2 regions of the Bacillus sp. FG16 genome follow, and region 2 is predicted to be linked to the other one. Evidence: riboswitches for the same ligand, from Rfam matches in the RefSeq annotation. Region 2 holds a riboswitch; the other holds the start of a gene.
The links. Region 2 has a riboswitch for cyclic di-AMP ahead of ACODS7_RS22975 (SipW-dependent-type signal peptide-containing protein). Riboswitches for the same ligand answer to the same signal wherever they lie in the genome.
Positions count from the first base shown of each region.

Region 1: another riboswitch for cyclic di-AMP. It lies ahead of ACODS7_RS20425 (APC family permease); the one in region 2 lies ahead of ACODS7_RS22975 (SipW-dependent-type signal peptide-containing protein).

Region 1 is NZ_JBMDKC010000060.1:25,585-35,258, reverse strand. It holds gene ACODS7_RS20460 (sensor histidine kinase) at 1-1,076, shown strand, start outside; partial or broken gene ACODS7_RS20465 (winged helix-turn-helix domain-containing protein) at 1-10, shown strand, start outside; gene ACODS7_RS20455 (M23 family metallopeptidase) at 1,148-2,008, shown strand; gene ACODS7_RS20450 (Nramp family divalent metal transporter) at 2,069-3,364, opposite strand; gene trhO (oxygen-dependent tRNA uridine(34) hydroxylase TrhO) at 3,843-4,802, shown strand; gene ACODS7_RS20440 (hypothetical protein) at 5,013-6,488, opposite strand; gene panE (2-dehydropantoate 2-reductase) at 6,664-7,608, shown strand; gene ACODS7_RS20430 (hypothetical protein) at 7,673-7,801, opposite strand; cyclic di-AMP (ydaO/yuaA leader) riboswitch at 7,941-8,087, shown strand; gene ACODS7_RS20425 (APC family permease) at 8,232-9,674, shown strand, end outside.
Region 2 is NZ_JBMDKC010000076.1:12,419-20,441, forward strand. It holds gene ACODS7_RS22960 (hypothetical protein) at 77-463, shown strand; gene ACODS7_RS22965 (hypothetical protein) at 477-710, shown strand; gene ACODS7_RS22970 (hypothetical protein) at 714-836, shown strand; cyclic di-AMP (ydaO/yuaA leader) riboswitch at 971-1,116, shown strand; gene ACODS7_RS22975 (SipW-dependent-type signal peptide-containing protein) at 1,215-1,319, shown strand; gene kdpF (K(+)-transporting ATPase subunit F) at 1,319-1,396, shown strand; gene kdpA (potassium-transporting ATPase subunit KdpA) at 1,416-3,083, shown strand; gene kdpB (potassium-transporting ATPase subunit KdpB) at 3,097-5,187, shown strand; gene kdpC (K(+)-transporting ATPase subunit C) at 5,204-5,785, shown strand; gene kdpDN (KdpD-like non-kinase potassium sensor) at 5,842-6,996, shown strand; gene ACODS7_RS23005 (MFS transporter) at 7,022-8,023, opposite strand, start outside.

The DNA.
Region 1 (9,674 bases), on a different contig from region 2:
TGAAGATTAGATTTTTACAGGGTATTAGGGCGAAATTTTTTATTGCTTTCATATGTAGCATCTTGTTAGCGACTGTAAGTATAATAGTGTTTCAAATTTTGGCTGGAAATATATATAGTCAGGTTAATGTTTTAGAGGAAAAATATTCATTTTTATATTTTATAGTTTTTTTGATTTTTACTACAACATACTTTGCGTTAATGACAAAAACGCTGATGAAAAGGTTGTCTCAAATTAACAAGAACGTGAAGGAAATAAGTGACGGTAATTTTGAAATACATATACCTATTTCGAAAAGCGATGAGATTGGTGAACTAGCGGCAAATGTTAATAGAATGGCGAAAAGCTTAAAAGAGTCTATTGAGAATGAAAAAAAATCACAGGAAATGAAAAATGAAATGATTAGTAATATTTCTCATGACTTACGAACGCCAGTAACATCTTTAATCGGTTATGCGGACCTGTTAGGAAATAAATTCCATTCGAATGGAGAAGAATGTGAACAGTATGTAAGTATATTAAAGCGAAAAAGTTATGAATTAAAACATCAAGTAGATGATTTATTAGAATACTGTCAAATAAATTATAGAGAGATTGAATTACATAAAGATGAAGTAGATATGAAAGCATTAATTGAACAAATCATGATTGACTTTGTACCACAATTAGATGATGCCAATATGAACTTTTATATTAAAAATGATGAAGTGCTACATGTAGAAGTTGATGTGACACTTATAGTGAGACTATTTGAAAATATAATAGGCAATAGTATTATGTACGGGAGAGATGGAAAGGAAATTGCAATTGAAATTTTCAATAAAACAATGAATGTTGAAGTAGAAATTAAAAATTTTGGACAATGCATTCCGAAAGAGGACCTTCCTTACATTTTTGAGAAGTTTTATCGTAGTGAAAAATCACGTAGTTCTCATACGGGCGGGAAAGGAATAGGACTTGCAATTTCAAAAAGTATAGCCGAGCTCCATCAAGGGGATATCACTGTACGTAGTAACGATAAAGAAACAGTTTTTACTGTGAAATTACCGCAGTATAAAAAAGTAAGAAAGTCGTAAGTATTTCTTTCATATGCTGTAATTTTTACTTTGTATCATTGAGGAAAAGGATATGAGAGTAGGGATGCGACATGTGGAAGAAATTTTTATTAGTAATTATAGTTTCTTTTTTAATTATAAGTTGGATCTTAGTTTATGTAGCTAATGATGTTACATCAGTTTTTGTTTGGTGGAGTATACAGGCTTTTAGTTTTATTTCATTTTTCCTCTTGATAGGATCAGTAATAATATTTTTTTTGAAAGGCATTTTTAGAAAGCGGATAGATAGAACGCTATTTTTAATCATTCTGTTTTCTATCATTGGAGCTTGGCCTGTCGGTTGGTTTGCTAATATAGGTAGAATTGCTTACCCAGCAGATATACAATCTATGAGTCCTAAAGCAGTAGTTCGTTTTCCTTTGAATGAACGAGCATTAATAGGTTGGGGTGGTGATCGGTTAGAAACGAACTATCACGTTATAAAACCAAATGAAAGGTGGGCATATGATATTCTCATTCCACCTGCTGAAGTGAAAAGTAGTAAGTTAGAGGATTACGGAATATATGGAGCGAAAGTAATGGCACCAGCTTCTGGGACGGTTGTATCAATTAATAATAATGAACAAGATTTAGTTCCGGGATCGGATAATTTTCAGTCAATGGCTGGGAATCATATTTATTTACGACTAGATGAAACAGGCACATTTTTAATTCTTGCCCATTTAAAGAAAGGATCAATTAATGTGAGAGAAGGACAACGTGTAAATGAAGGAGAGTTTCTTGCTCAAGTCGGTAACTCAGGAAGTTCAAGTGAGCCGCATTTACATATTCATCATCAAAGGCAAGATCCGTCCAAGGTAAGTATGTTTTTTGCGGAAGGATTGCCACTTTACTTTCGAACTGAAAATGGTGTCATGATGCCGGAAAGAGGGACATACTTAAGTGGTAACTAGAAGAAAATCATTTCATCCAAAAAGGGTATTCCAAATTAAAATTGGAATACCCTTTTTTCATTACCCTACAAATGTTTGATACAATAAGAAAATATTTAAAATGATAACAAGTGCAGCAATGATCCAAGCGATAAAGGTTGTTATGCGGTGATTAACGAGCGCACCCATAATTTTTTTATTGCTTGTAAACATAATAAGTGGTACTAATGCAAAAGCAATACCGAATGATAAGACGACTTGGCTCATGACTAGAGCGTAAGTTGGATTTACACCTAAAGCGATAATTACTAGTGGTGGAATCATTGTAATAAATCGGCGTAAGTATAACGGAATATGCATTCGAATGAAACCTTGCATAATAATATCACCTGACATTGTACCGACAGAAGAGCTAGATAGTCCTGCTGATAAGAGCCCAATTCCAAATAACGCAGCTGATACAGGACCGACTAAGTTACTAAACTGAGTGTATGCCACATCTAAATCTTCAACGTGCATACCATTTTTAAAGAATAGTGCAGCAGCAACAATTAACATACTCGCATTAATTGCTCCAGCGATAACCATTGCGATAATGATATCAATAAATTCGAAACGGAAAATCTTTTTCTTTTGTTCATCAGTTGTTCCAACCACGCGGCGTTGTGTTAATGCAGAATGCAAGTATATTGCATGCGGCATAACTGTTGCACCTAAAATCCCTGCTGCAAGTAATATACTGTCTACACCTTGGAATTTTGGAATAAATAGTCCTGAAAGAAGGGGACTTAATTCTGGTTTTGCATAAAAAACTTGAATCCCAAAAGCGATTACTACAATGAAAATCATTCCTGTAATAATAGCTTCTAGTGGACGAAATCCTCTACGTTGAAATTCAAGGATAATAAATGATCCGGCTGCTGTAATTAAAGCGGCAGGTAGCATCGGGATTCCAAATAGTAAGTAAAGCCCCAATGCAGCTCCAATAAATTCCGCTAAATCTGTAGCCATAATAACTAGTTCACCTTGTATCCATAAGCCGATAGACACAGGCTTTGGAAAGTTTTCACGAGCTATTTCGGGTAAATTGTTTCCTGTAGCAATTCCTAATTTAGCTGATAAAGTTTGGATTAATACAGCCATTAAGTTAGAAGCGAGTATAACCCATAATAGTAAATATCCATATTGTGAACCAGCTGCGATATTTGTAGCAAAGTTGCCAGGATCAATATAAGCAACGGACGCGATAAAAGCGGGTCCTAAAAATGGTAACAGTCTTTTCCAACCTTTTGTTTCTCCACTTAAAGCTAAGTGGGCTGATTGTACAGTTGTACTTTCAGAAGGGAGATGTTCATCTTTTGTTATATCTTTATTCATAGTAGTTTTCCCCTTTAAAATGTTAACTTGATGAAATTATTGTATTTATTCTTACTCATTATTTCAATACATTTAAATATGTTATGTGATAATTTCATTTGAACACGAAAGTTTCCTTAATGCAAATTATATGCCTTTATGCAATGGATGGTGTGATAATGTAAAATGAATTGGGAGTTTATGGTGTGATGACATGGGGAAACATAGTGAATTAAAGGGCTGTTTTTGAAATTTATGTGAACATAAAGCCGATAATACAGCATATTAATTGATGGAATTGCAATTGTATGATATATAATATATTGGGATTACAACATAACCATAGTGTTATGATGTGTAATCTTGTTTTTTATTTTTGTTAACTGATAGAAAATAGTATAAAGAAAAGAAAATGGGATTCATTTTCTTATTATATATGTTTTGATATGAACGTTAACTTATACATGATTTTAAAAATTAGATAGGTGGTAGAAATACATTGGCAACTACAAAACCATACAGAGTATTACTATATTACATGTACACAACAATTGAAAACCCAGAAGAATTTGCTGCAGAGCATTTAGAATTTTGTAATTCACTTGAATTAAAAGGAAGAATTCTTGTAGCAAAAGAAGGTATTAACGGAACTTGTTCTGGAACTGTAGAGCAAACAGAGAAATACATGGAAGCAATGAATAATGATCCACGTTTTGATGGTATCGTATTTAAAATAGATGAAGAAGAAGGGCATGCATTCAAGAAAATGCACGTACGTCCTCGTCCAGAATTAGTTACACTTCGTCTAGAAGATGACATTAACCCACATGAAATAACTGGGAAGTATTTAGAGCCAAAAGATTTTTATGAGGCAATGAAACAAGAAGATACAGTTATCATTGATGCACGAAATGATTATGAGTTTGATTTAGGACACTTCAAAGGTGCGATTAAACCTGATATCGAATCATTCCGTGAATTACCAGATTGGATTAGAGAAAACAAAGAAACACTTGAAGGTAAAAAGATTTTAACTTACTGTACAGGTGGAATTCGTTGTGAGAAATTCTCTGGTTGGTTAGTTCGTGAAGGTTTTGAAGATGTAAGTCAGCTTCACGGCGGAATTGTAACGTACGGAAAAGATCCAGAAGTACAAGGTGAGCTTTGGGATGGACAATGTTACGTGTTTGATGAGCGTATCGCTGTTCCAGTAAACCAAAAAGAACATGTTATCGTTGGTAAAGATCACTTTACAGGTGAACCATGTGAGCGCTATGTAAACTGTTCAAATCCAGAATGTAATAAGAAAATTTTATGTTCTGAAGAAAACGAAGCGAAATATTTACGTGCATGTTCTCATGAATGTCGTGTAAGTCCACGTAACCGCTACGTAATACAACATGAATTAACGGAAGAGCAAGTAGCTGCTGCATTAGAGAAAATCGAAGCAGGGAAGTAAGCTGAATTCGTATAATAAAAAGGGTACTCCAAGTTTTATTTTGGAGCACCCTTTTTTTATTATACAGTCCTGTCATTTGTCGTTTTTTGTCGATAAGTCGATATATTTAAAAAATCGCTGATATATTTCGAGTTGCGCTGATATAATCGGAAAATCGCTGATAAAAATTTCACTTACTGCAGCACACCAAGAATTTGAAAATAACCTTCTTTAGTTTTTATCCTCTTTCTCTTTAACGGCAGAAAGTACCGTTTGTTTTACCCAAGCTTTTCTTTGTTTATGCTGTAGACCCCATTGATATAAACTTTGGGCTCCTAAAATAAGTGAAATGACAATGCCGCTAATCGCAATTAATAGAGCGAAAAATTCAAGAGGGGACGATATTTTGTTTGAATCGGTGTTTCTTAAAAGGTCAATCATAGTAAACCCTAACATTTGGCCCACTACAGAGTAGAGCGTTAAAATTAATAATAAAAGGCTATCTTTTTTAGAGGCGACATTTTCTTGATATTTAAACAAACTATCAAGATTTTGTTTCGCGTTCGAGTATAGAACCTCAATATTAAAAAGTTTTCTTAAGCGGAAGAAAATATCTTCACTTTGTGATTGGGATACTAATTCTAAAGAAAAATAATTAGCAGTGAACGAATTGATCGAATAAATTAATTTCTCTATTTCATTAGTATCTTGTTCAATGTTTAGCTCAGCATAGGCGTTTGCCATTTTTAATAAAACAATTTTATGGAATAGGTTTAATAATAAAGCGTAATAAAATTCCCCGTACATTTGACTAGCAAGTTTAGAGATTTCGCGTTCTCCTTCATTTGTTACACATGTAAAAATATGTTCTTCCATTATGAAATAACGATTTGGAGCCCATCTCTGATAAGCATGTTTTTTTAAATATTCATGAATGTAAGGAAGGTTATTTGCGCTTACATATGGTTTACCATCACTTGTTAATCCGGAAAGACTGGAAGTACGATAAACATCCACTTCATTAAGTTCCATACCTTCTTTTAGTGACAATAAAGTTTGAACGTACATTCTTTGGTCTTCAAAGAAAGGGAAGGTTTGAAAGTATGAACTTCTTAATCTCTTCTTTTCAAAGAAATCAGTTACGCCATGAAATAAATAACCAAAAATGAATTTTTCAACTTGGGAATACTTTTTTCCGTTACATTCAATACAAATAGACTCATTTGTATCAGTTTTAGTTTCAAGTACACGGAAGCGAGCAGCGAATTCGATTGCTTCAGATAAAGTCATATTTGGAGCAGTGTTTACTTTTGTTCGAATTGTTAAGAAGCCAAGTTCATAAGGACAAAGTGTTACATCAATAGAGTGTATCTTGAATGGAATTGAAATAAGGTTTGTTGTTAAATGTCCAGTTAAGTTAAGATCCTTTGAATAACGTTGCAAGCCCTTTTGATGCTCTGAGTGAGGAAAGAGAATTTTATTTGTAAATGAAAGATAGTATGCTTCCATATTTTGATGTGAAACTTTAAACTCCCCATAATATGTATTTTCATCATCGAGATGATCGAGCCGAAAAGGACGAAAATCGTTTTTTTGTAAGAAAGGGAACATATCTTGTTCATATCCAGCTTTAAACGAAAACGGGAATATAAATTGAAATATAGCTGTTGCTACACCTTTTTCCTCAATTGCTTGTATTGCCTCCATCTACATTGTTTCCTTTCCATATATGCTATAGAAACAACATGCCCAAATTTATTTGAAAATAACCACTGTTTTATACTTGTTTAAGAGTGAAAATTCAGCTTATTTAGCAGGGAACATGTATAATGTTATGTATACTAAAAGTTATAAAATTGTATTTTAAAAAGGGGGATGCTGTATGCGGATTTTAGTATTAGGCGCTGGTGGAGTCGGAGGATTTTTTGGTGGCAGATTAGTCGAGAAGGGAGAAGATGTCACGTTTCTTGTTCGTAGTAAACGGAAAAAACAATTAGAGGAAAGAGGACTTGTAATCCGAAGTGTTAACGGGGATTTTTCCTTCCGACCGAAATTAATAACGAAAGAAGAGCGAACTTCTCCATTTGATGTCATTTTATTTTCAACAAAAGCGTATCACTTAAACGAGGCAATTCAAGATTTGAAGCCGTTTGTTGGCGAAAATACTGTAATCATTCCATTGTTAAATGGTATCGCTCATTTATCGCTATTACAAAAAGAATTCGGCGAAGAAAAAGTAATTGGCGGTTTATGCTTTATCGAGACGACGTTAAACAATCAAGGAGAAATTGTACAAACTAGCGCTGCCAACAGACTTGTGTTTGGAGAAATTAAGTCTCAAAATTCAGAGAGAGTAAAGCATATTTCTAAAGCATTTTCAGGTACGAAATCTAGTTTTGTTTTAAGTGAAAATATTACGCAAGATATGTGGCATAAATATTTATTTATTACTGTAATGTCAGGTGTGACAACGTTAATGCGTGCACCAATTGGACCAATCCGTGAAAGTGAAGGCGGCCGTGATTTTATCCGTAATGTGTTTGAGGAATCTGTACAAATCATGAGAGTATTAGGAGCTCCAGTAAAGGCTAATATTGCCCAGGAACATATGAAAACGATTGATAAAATTTCGTATGATATGAAGTCATCGATGCAGCGTGATATGGAAAAGGGTTCGTTTATTGAAGGGAAGCACTTGCAAGGATATTTACTGGATGTAGCAGAGAAATTTTCTATAGCGGCACCATTATTAGGAACTATATATCAAAATTTAAAGGTGTATGAAGAGATGACCTTTAACAAATCTGTAATAGAATTAGATGTATGAAAAAATAAAAAAGATAGCAATATATAAGTGTATTGCTATCTTTTTTATTTTTTTGTATGACAAATTATTTATTTCTTTTCGTTCTATCTGTCAAATTTATTTCCTGTTCACGTTTACCATATAACTGATTAATTTCATTTGCTACTGCATCTAAATATGAATCGGAAAAAATAGGCTTCTTTTCTTTAGACATATGGGTCTCCTTTGCGGATTTTTAATATTCATTATGTATATTTCTCAGCGGATTATGCGCAATCATTTTAATTTTTTTCTTATTAAAAATTTTTGTTTACTTTTTGAAAATAAAGGAGTATTATAATCCACAGTTTTAATTTTCTAAATCGCTGAAACCGCATGGTACGGGGGACCCGTTTTTACGGATTAGTACATAATCCGATGGGGTGAATCCTTGAAAAAGGTAGGGCTACTCATAGGCCCGAATCCGACAGCTAACCTCGTAAGCGTTATATTGAGAAGGAAGGTGGAGCTTGTGCGACAAAAAAAATAATGTCTACAAGTCTATTTCGCTATGGCTTGTAGACATTTTTTGTTTTCTGAAGAAATTGTTTACTTGCTGTAAAAAGCAGAAAAGTTCGTACAAAATTATTGGAGAGTGGACAGCATTGGTTTCATCTATTAAAAGATTTTTAATTGGAAGACCGTTAAAATCAACAGAGCTTGGAGAACAAAAGCTTAATAAAACGAAAGCTTTAGCTATTTTATCTTCTGATGCATTGTCATCAGTTGCTTACGGTCCAGAGCAAATTTTAATTGCTTTAGCAGGTGTGGGAGCGATCGCTTATTGGTATTCCATTCCGATCGCTGTTGGGGTATTAGTATTATTGACAGCCCTTATTTTATCTTATCGTCAAATTATTTTTGCTTATCCGCATGGCGGGGGAGCGTATGTTGTATCAAAAGAAAATTTAGGGATGAATCCAGGCTTAATTGCTGGAGGATCTTTATTAGTCGACTATATTTTAACTGTTGCGGTAAGTGTATCTGCAGGTACAGATGCGCTAACATCTGCTTTTCCTAGTTTACATGCACATAATGTAATCATTGCGATTATATTTGTTATATTTATTACGATCTTAAATTTAAGAGGAGTAACGGAATCAGCTTCCGTTTTAGCATATCCTGTTTATTTATTTGTTTTAGCACTATTTATATTAATTGGTGTAGGCATATATAATATTTTGACTGGTCACGTTTCGCAGGCTTTACACACGCCGATCGGAACGCCGGTTGCGGGCATTAGTTTGTTTTTACTGTTAAGAGCATTTGCATCAGGTAGTTCTGCTTTAACAGGTGTTGAAGCAATTTCAAATGCAATTCCGAACTTTAAAGATCCTGCGCCAAACAATGCTGCAAAAACATTGCTTGCAATGGGTGCATTACTTGCTGTGTTATTTTCAGGAATTGTATTTTTAGCTTATTATTACGGAGTGACGCCGAGTAAAGAAGTAACAGTTGTTTCTCAAATTGCTGAACAAACATTTGGACGTAATTTCATGTACTATGTCATACAAGGTACAACAGCTTTAATATTAATTCTCGCAGCTAATACAGGCTATTCTGCATTTCCTTTATTAGCGGTTAACCTCGCAAAAGATAAATTCATACCGAGAATGTTTACGATTAGAGGAGACCGTCTAGGTTACTCAAACGGTATTATAATACTTGGAGTTGCTTCGATTATTTTAATTGTAGCTTTCCAAGGACAAACAGAACATTTAATTCCGTTATATGCAGTAGGTGTATTTATTCCATTTACACTTTCTCAAACAGGGATGGTATTAAAGTGGCTTCGTGAAAAACCTGAAGGATGGGCTTTAAAATTAACGGTTAATTTAATTGGTGCAGTTATTAGTTTTATCGTAATGAGCATGTTCTTTTTAACTAAATTTGCACAAGTTTGGTCGATTCTTATTTTCTTACCTGCTATTATCTTCTTGTTTCATCGAATTAAGAAGCATTATGATGCAGTGGGTGATCAATTAAGTTTAAAAACTTGTGAACCTCTTATTCCAATTGAGGGGAATGTAATTGTCGTTCCTGTAGCA
Region 2 (8,023 bases):
CACTTCATCGATCTGATTAGTATAGGGGAATATCAATCTATGTTTGATTTCTTTTATACTAAGGAGGATGAGGTACATGGAACTAACACTTATTTGTGTTGGAGAAGAAAGTAAGGTAAATAGTTTAAGAGATCTAGTTGCATTTCAGCATGAGTTAATTATTTTTACAGCAAATGAAGAGGTAGCGGCTGAAGTTAGGAATTGTGGGTTTGATTGGACTTATAGTTGTAGTAAGGAGCAGGATTTTACTAGTATTTGTGAGTGCATTAAGAAGGTGATTTTACTAGGGGATGAGCTTCCAATCGTTAGTTTCTTCACAGAACACATTCGTTTTTCTTTTCAAGCACCTATTACTGTTGTTACAAGGAATAAACGATATCCAGCGAGGCTCTATGAAACAATTGGAGCTAAGTTTGTCGTGTTTACAAATTGTGATAATATTTCTTTTTTATTTTTTGAATAGGGCGGGGGAAGAAATGATGAAGGTACTATTACTTGGAGATATAGCAAATCGTTGGGCAGTATCGGTAGAGCGAGTTCAAGAATTGGTTCAGATTGATCCCCTTTTTCCCGGGCCATATATTATATTACCATCAAAAGATGCTTTGTATTTAGAGATGGATATTACCGAGTATGAGCAGCTACATGCAGAATTGACACAAGTTTATATTCGTGGGAGAAATTTACGTGCATTTTTACGAGGAGAATAAAGGTTGAATAAAAAAGAGCGAATGCTGAGTGCAACAAGCTATGCACTTCATGTCATTCGCTCTTTTTATTTCATATTTAAAAGGTCATTTTTAAGAAAAGAGAAGAGAAATAAAGAAAATAGATGAAATAATAGTAATAATCTTCAATGTAAGCGTTTAAACGAATGTAAATATTATTATTTTCAGAAATTTAGCCCTTTACAAGTGAAATATAGAGGAGTATATTTACTCTCATAAATCATTCATAAAATTTCCAAAAAAACCTAAAATCGCTGAGTTCCAGAAATGGAGCGGGGGAACCAATTTTGTGCATCGTCACTTGGGGTGAATCTTTCAGTTTTGAAAGTAGGGCTACTCTTTAGGCCCGAATCCGACAGCTAACCTCGTAAGCGTTTAGAGAGGAGGTTTACTTTTTGTTGTTCATTTTTTGAACACTGAGTAGAGCTCAGTGTTCTTTTTTAATATTTTAATGGTAAATTTTTACAAAAGAAGAGAGGGATAGTTATGTTAGATGTTGTAATGGTCGGGATTTTTATTTTATTAGTTGCATCGATGGCAAGTCTTGCAAGTTGGTCAGATAAAGTTGTGAAAGAAGGAAAGCAATCATGATGATTGTCTTATCGGTTATTGTCGCAGCAATTACAGTGTATTTAGTGTATGCATTATTAAATCCAGAGAAGTTTTAATTAGGGGGAATCATTCATTATGATTTGGGTTGCAGTCATTATTACAATGCTCTTGTTTATTTTAGTAGCAAAGCCAACGGGGATTTATTTAGAAAAAGCTTTTCAAGGTAGCAAAACGTTAGATAAAGTATTCGGGCCTTTTGAAAAACTTATTTTTAAAATTACGGGTGTAAAAGCATACAATCAAACGTGGAAACAGTACGCATTATCATTAGTTTTATTAAATGGATTTATGATCGTTGTCGTATACTTCATTTTCAGATTACAAGGTGTGCTGCCACTAAATCCAGCGCATATTGAAGGGATGGAGCCTACGCTCGCTTTTAATACAGCAATTAGTTTTATGGCTGATACAAACTTACAGCATTATAGCGGTGAAAATGGTTTATCTTATTTATCACAATTAATCGGAATTACATTTTTAATGTTTGCGGCACCAGCAACGACATTAGCGCTCGTTATGGCTTTTATAAGAGGACTTGCTGGAAAAGAACTTGGTAACTTTTTCGTTGATTTTACGAGAGCGTTAACGAGAGTGTTTCTTCCTATCGCATTTATTGCGGCACTAGTTTTTGTCGCACTTGGTGTACCACAAACGTTAGATGGGGCGGTTACAGCACAAACGATTGAAGGTGCAAAGCAAAGTATTTTACGTGGACCTGTTGCATCATTCGTTTCCATTAAGGAACTTGGAAATAACGGCGGTGGATTTTTCGGAGCAAACTCTACGCATCCTTTCGAAAATCCAGGACAAATGAGTAATATTTTGCAAATGATGCTTATGATGTTATTACCAACAGCACTTCCATTTACGTACGGACGAATGGTCGGAAATAAAAAACAAGGCCGCATCCTTTTCGTGTCACTTTTTATGGTGTTTTTACTAGGATTTATAACGATTACGACATCTGAACTAAACGGGAATCCGGCATTGAATGGAATGGGTATCGAACATGTACAAGGAAGTACAGAAGGGAAAGAAGTACGATTTGGAACAGTATTTTCTTCACTATACGCAACAGTAACGACAGCTGCTGAAACTGGTGCTGTTAATACAATGCATGATACGTTAACACCAATTGGCGGTCTAGTTCCACTTGTAAATATGATGTTAAATACAGTGTATGGCGGCGTTGGAGCAGGCTTTGTAAATATTATTATGTATGCAATTATCGCGGTGTTTATATCTGGGTTAATGGTTGGACGGACACCAGAGTTTTTAGGTAAAAAGATTGAAGGTAAGGAAATGAAATTAATCGCGGTCACGATTTTATTTCATCCATTGCTCATTTTAGGATTTTCGGCATTAGCTCTTTCAACAAATTTAGGGACGGATGCTATTTCTCATTCTGGTTTCCACGGTTTAACGCAAGTTGTATATGAGTATACATCGTCAGCTGCGAATAACGGATCTGGATTTGAAGGATTAGGAGATAATACACCGTTTTGGAATATTACGACTGGTTTAGTTATGTTTTTAGGACGCTACTTTAGTTTAATTACGATGCTAGCTGTGGCAGCTTCGCTGAAAGAAAAAACGGTAGTGCCAGAAACAGTCGGAACGTTCCGCACAGATAATAGTTTATTTGGTGGTATCTTCATCGGAACAATTGTAATTGTCGGTGCATTAACATTCTTCCCGATGTTAGTACTTGGACCAATTGCAGAATTTCTTACATTGAAGTAATGGAGGGTAAATGATGAGACCGGTAGTAGTAAAAGAAAAACAATTAAATAAGTCACAAATACATGCTGTAGAAGATGAAGTTAGACAAGCGAAAACGATGGATCGTGATATCGTAACACATGCGATGAAACAATCCGTTGCGAAATTGAATCCGAAAGTCATGATAAAGAATCCGATTATGTTCGTTGTGGAAATTGGGTTTATCATTACGTTCATTTTATCTTTTCTTCCAAGCAGTTCTAGTAGTATACCAGGATGGTTTAATATAACAGTTTCTCTCATTCTATTATTTACAGTTTTATTTGCGAATTTTGCAGAAGCATTAGCAGAGGGTCGTGGTAAAGCGCAAGCCGATTCTTTAAAGCAGTCGAAGAAAGATGTGTTTGCAAATGTTGTAAAAGAAAATGGAGACATTGTCCAAGTTTCAGCAACTGATCTTAGAAAAGGTGACGTTGTTATCGTAAAACAAGGAGAAATGATTCCGAATGATGGCGAAGTAATCAAAGGATTAGCATCTGTAGATGAATCTGCAATTACAGGGGAATCAGCTCCTGTTATAAAAGAAGCAGGCGGTGATTTTTGTTCCGTAACAGGTGGAACGATGGTCGTAAGTGATGAAATTACAATTGTCATTACGAGTAATCCTGGTGAATCATTTATCGACAAAATGATTTCTTTAGTAGAAGGAGCTGCTCGTCAAAAAACGCCAAATGAAATTGCTTTAAATACAGTATTAACGAGCTTAACTCTTATTTTCTTGATCGTCGTTGTGACGTTGCCGATTTTTACAAATTATTTAGGTTTTCAAATTGATACAGCTGTACTCGTAGCATTGTTAGTATGTTTAATTCCAACGACAATTGGTGGTTTGCTATCAGCGATTGGTATTGCTGGGATGGACCGGGTGACAAAATTTAACGTGCTAGCGATGTCAGGGAAAGCAGTAGAAGCTGCGGGCGATATTAATACAATTATTTTAGATAAAACAGGTACAATTACTTTTGGGAACCGGATGGCTCATACATTATTGCCTGTAGGAAATGAAACGATTGAGCAAGTTGGAAAGTGGGCCGCTATTAGTTCTGTTTTAGATGAAACGCCAGAAGGTCGATCTGTTATCGAGTATGTGCAGGGAAAATCTATATCATATAATAGAGAACTTGCAGAACAAGGGGAGTTTGTTCCGTTTAAAGCAGAAACGAGAATGAGTGGTGTTGATTTACAAGACGGAACGAAAGTGAGAAAAGGTGCTGTCGGTGCCGTTATTGAATGGGTTGGGTCACAAGGTGGAACAATTCCGAAAGATGTAAATCAAAAAGCAGACTTAATTTCAAAAGAGGGCGGAACACCACTTGTAGTTGCAGTAGATAATCGTATTTACGGTTTAATTTATTTAAAGGATACAGTAAAACCGGGTATGCGTGAGCGTTTTGAACAGTTGCGCCAAATGGGGATTAAAACGGTCATGTGTACAGGTGATAATCCGTTAACAGCAGCAACGATTGCAAAAGAAGCAGGGGTAGATGAATTCGTTGCCGAGTGTAAACCAGAAGATAAGATTGCTGTTATTAAAGCAGAGCAAGATAAAGGGAAACTTGTAGCGATGACAGGTGATGGCACAAATGATGCTCCGGCATTAGCACAGGCTGACGTTGGATTAGCGATGAATAGTGGTACGACAGCTGCGAAAGAAGCAGCAAATATGATTGATTTAGACTCGAATCCAACGAAAATTATTGAGGTTGTAGGAATTGGGAAGCAATTGTTAATGACACGTGGTGCGTTGACGACATTTAGTATTGCGAATGATATAGCGAAATATTTTGCAATTATTCCAGCAATGTTTACACTTGCGATTCCGCAAATGGAAGCACTAAACATAATGAAGTTAACATCACCACTGTCAGCGATTTTATCAGCATTAATATTTAACGCTGTTATTATTCCACTACTCATTCCGTTAGCGATGAAAGGTATCGCATATAAACCGATGAGTTCTAATGCATTGCTTAGCCGAAACTTACTTATTTATGGACTTGGCGGAGTGATTGTTCCATTCATTGGAATTAAGGTAATTGATATAATTGTCGGCTTGTTCATATAAGGAAGAGGGGAAAAAGATGGAAAAGAAACAAAGTATACTATCACCAATTATCCGTATTACTTTTACATTTCTAGTGTTGTGTGGACTTGTATACCCACTTATTGTTACTGGTATTGCACAAGCCGTGATGAAGGATAATGCGGATGGAAGTCTAATATATAATGATAAAAATGAAGTGATTGGTTCTAAATTAATCGGGCAAAACTTCACGGATCCACGTTATTTTCAAGGGCGTGTTTCTAGTATTGAATATAAGGCTGAAGCATCTGGTTCAAATAACTATGCACCATCTAATCCAGATTTAGCAAAACGAGTAGAGAAAAGTATTGTGGACTGGAAGGAAAAAAATCCAGCTGTTCCAGTTACAGAAGTACCGATAGATTTAGTGACAAATTCAGGTTCAGGGCTTGATCCTGATATTAGTCCAAAGGCGGCCTCTGTGCAGGTGGATCGTATCTCGAAATTAACGAATATTCCGAAAGAAAAACTTGATCAATTGATTAAAGATCAAACAGAAGGTGCTGCACTTGGTTTATTTGGAGAAGATCGAGTGAACGTCTTAAAGCTAAATTTAGCATTACAGAAATTAATGAAATAGTAATAGTGCTACCTCAATCTAACGGATTGAGGTAGCGTTGTTTCGAATGAAAGGTAGTGTTTATTTTGTATGCAGATGATTATGAACCGAAGTTTCAAAGGCGAACGCCAGAGGAATATTTAGAATATATTCGGCAACAAAATCGGGGAAAGTTAAAGCTATATGTAGGAGCAGCTCCAGGCGTAGGAAAAAGTTATAAAATGCTCTTTGATGCAAGAGAAATGAAAAAAGATGGAATTGATATTGTAATTGGTTTAATTGAAACGCACGGGAGAAAAGAAACAGAAGAAGCAATTGCTGATTTAGAGAAAGTTCCTTTGAAAGAAATACAGTATAAAGGAAAGGTATTTTATGAACTCGATGTGGAAGGAATTATAAAACGTGCGCCGCAAGTTGTTGTAGTGGATGAACTTGCGCATAGTAATGTTCCTGGTTCTAAACATAAGAAACGTTATATGGATGTGCAGGAATTGTTAGAGGCTGGTATATCGGTATTATCAGCTTTTAATATTCAACATTTGGAAAGTGTTCATGATATTGTAGCTCAAATTACGAATGTAAAAGTAAGAGAACGAATTCCAGATTTTATTTTACAAAAAGCAAATGAAATTCAGCTCGTTGATGCAACGCCCGAGGTATTAAGGAAGAGACTAATAGACGGAAAGATATATAAAGAAGAAAAAATTCAGCAAAGTTTACAAAATTTCTTTACGCTTAATAATTTAGGAGCACTTAGGGAATTATCACTTCGTGAAGTGGCAGATGATATGGACGAGAAAATTAGCCAAACAGTAATAGAACCGATTGGCGTAAAAGAAAAAATTCTTGTTTGTGTACAATACAGTTCAACAGCGGAGAAATTAATACGACGGGGATGGCGCATGGCTGATCGGTTAAATGCTGAATTGTACGTATTAAACGTTGAGAGGGAAAATATAGATTCTCTTTCAGCAGGTAAAAAACAAACAATTGAAGAGTGGAAATCGTTAACGAATCAATTTGATGCGAGTTTTGTATTAGAAGAGGCGAAAGGAAGAAAGCCAGCAGATGTTATTATTGAAGCCGCAAAAAGATTACAGGTAACGCAAATTTTACTTGGACAATCGGCTAGAACAAGGTGGGAAGAAATACGAAAAGGCTCTATTGTAAATGAAATTATGAGACAAACAAAGTATATTGATATTCATATTGTTGCGGATCAAAGAGGGTAAAATAGAGCCGACCTTTTTGGGGGCTCTATTTTACTTTTTGTACAGCATGAAAACTTAGCATTTTCATTGCATATAAGATTACAAGTAAAAACATAATTGCACCTAGGAAGAAAATCCAAAAGTAATTTTGGTTAAATAAAAGAAATCCACCTAGAAGTGGCCCTGTGCTCATACCGAGATAGCGGATGAAGTTGTACATACCGATAGCTGTTGCACGTTCTTGCACGAATTCTTCTGTTAATAAAGTAGTGTGAGTTGGCATAGAAAGTCCCATACTAAAACCGTACAAAGATGTAACGATAATGATGAATGGGATATTGATGCTATATGTGAAAGAGAATAAAACGACACATATAATATTGAAGAAACTCGTAATAAATAAAGCTTGCTTTGTTGTGAGGCGTTTTGGAAAAAACTTGTAGCAAAAACTTCCTAGCATGATAGAAAGAGACATTGGTACAAACATAAGACCAATTTCACTTGCAGCTAGATGAAATGAATTTGTTAAAATGTTCGGTAAAAAAACGAGAAAGCAAAAGTAAATACAAAATTGAATGAAGCCAATAAGAGTAATAGAAAACCCAGTTTTATTTTTTAAGATAAGCCAGTAATTCTTTTGTGCTTTAGACTGCTTAATTACATTTGGCTTTGTTTCTGGAAGTAGTGAAATGTTTATAATTAATAAGATAATGCCAAGTGTAGATAAAAAGAGGAATACAGATAAGTGACCATTTATACTGCCAAGATAACCACCTATGAGTGGAGCCATTGCAGGTGCGAGGGCAAGTAACATTTGGTATAGGCTCATCGCTTCTCCGCGTTCTTTTCCTTCAAATAAATCGCCGATAATCGTTGCTGAAACTACAGGTATAGCCGCTATTCCTATAGCTTGAACAGCTCTAAAAAAGAGAAATAAATAAATGTTTGCCGAAAAAGCACATCCGATTGAACCAATTGTACTAATGACTAAACTAGGGATAAGGACAGATTTTCTCCCTTTTGTATCAATTAAAGGTCCATATACGAG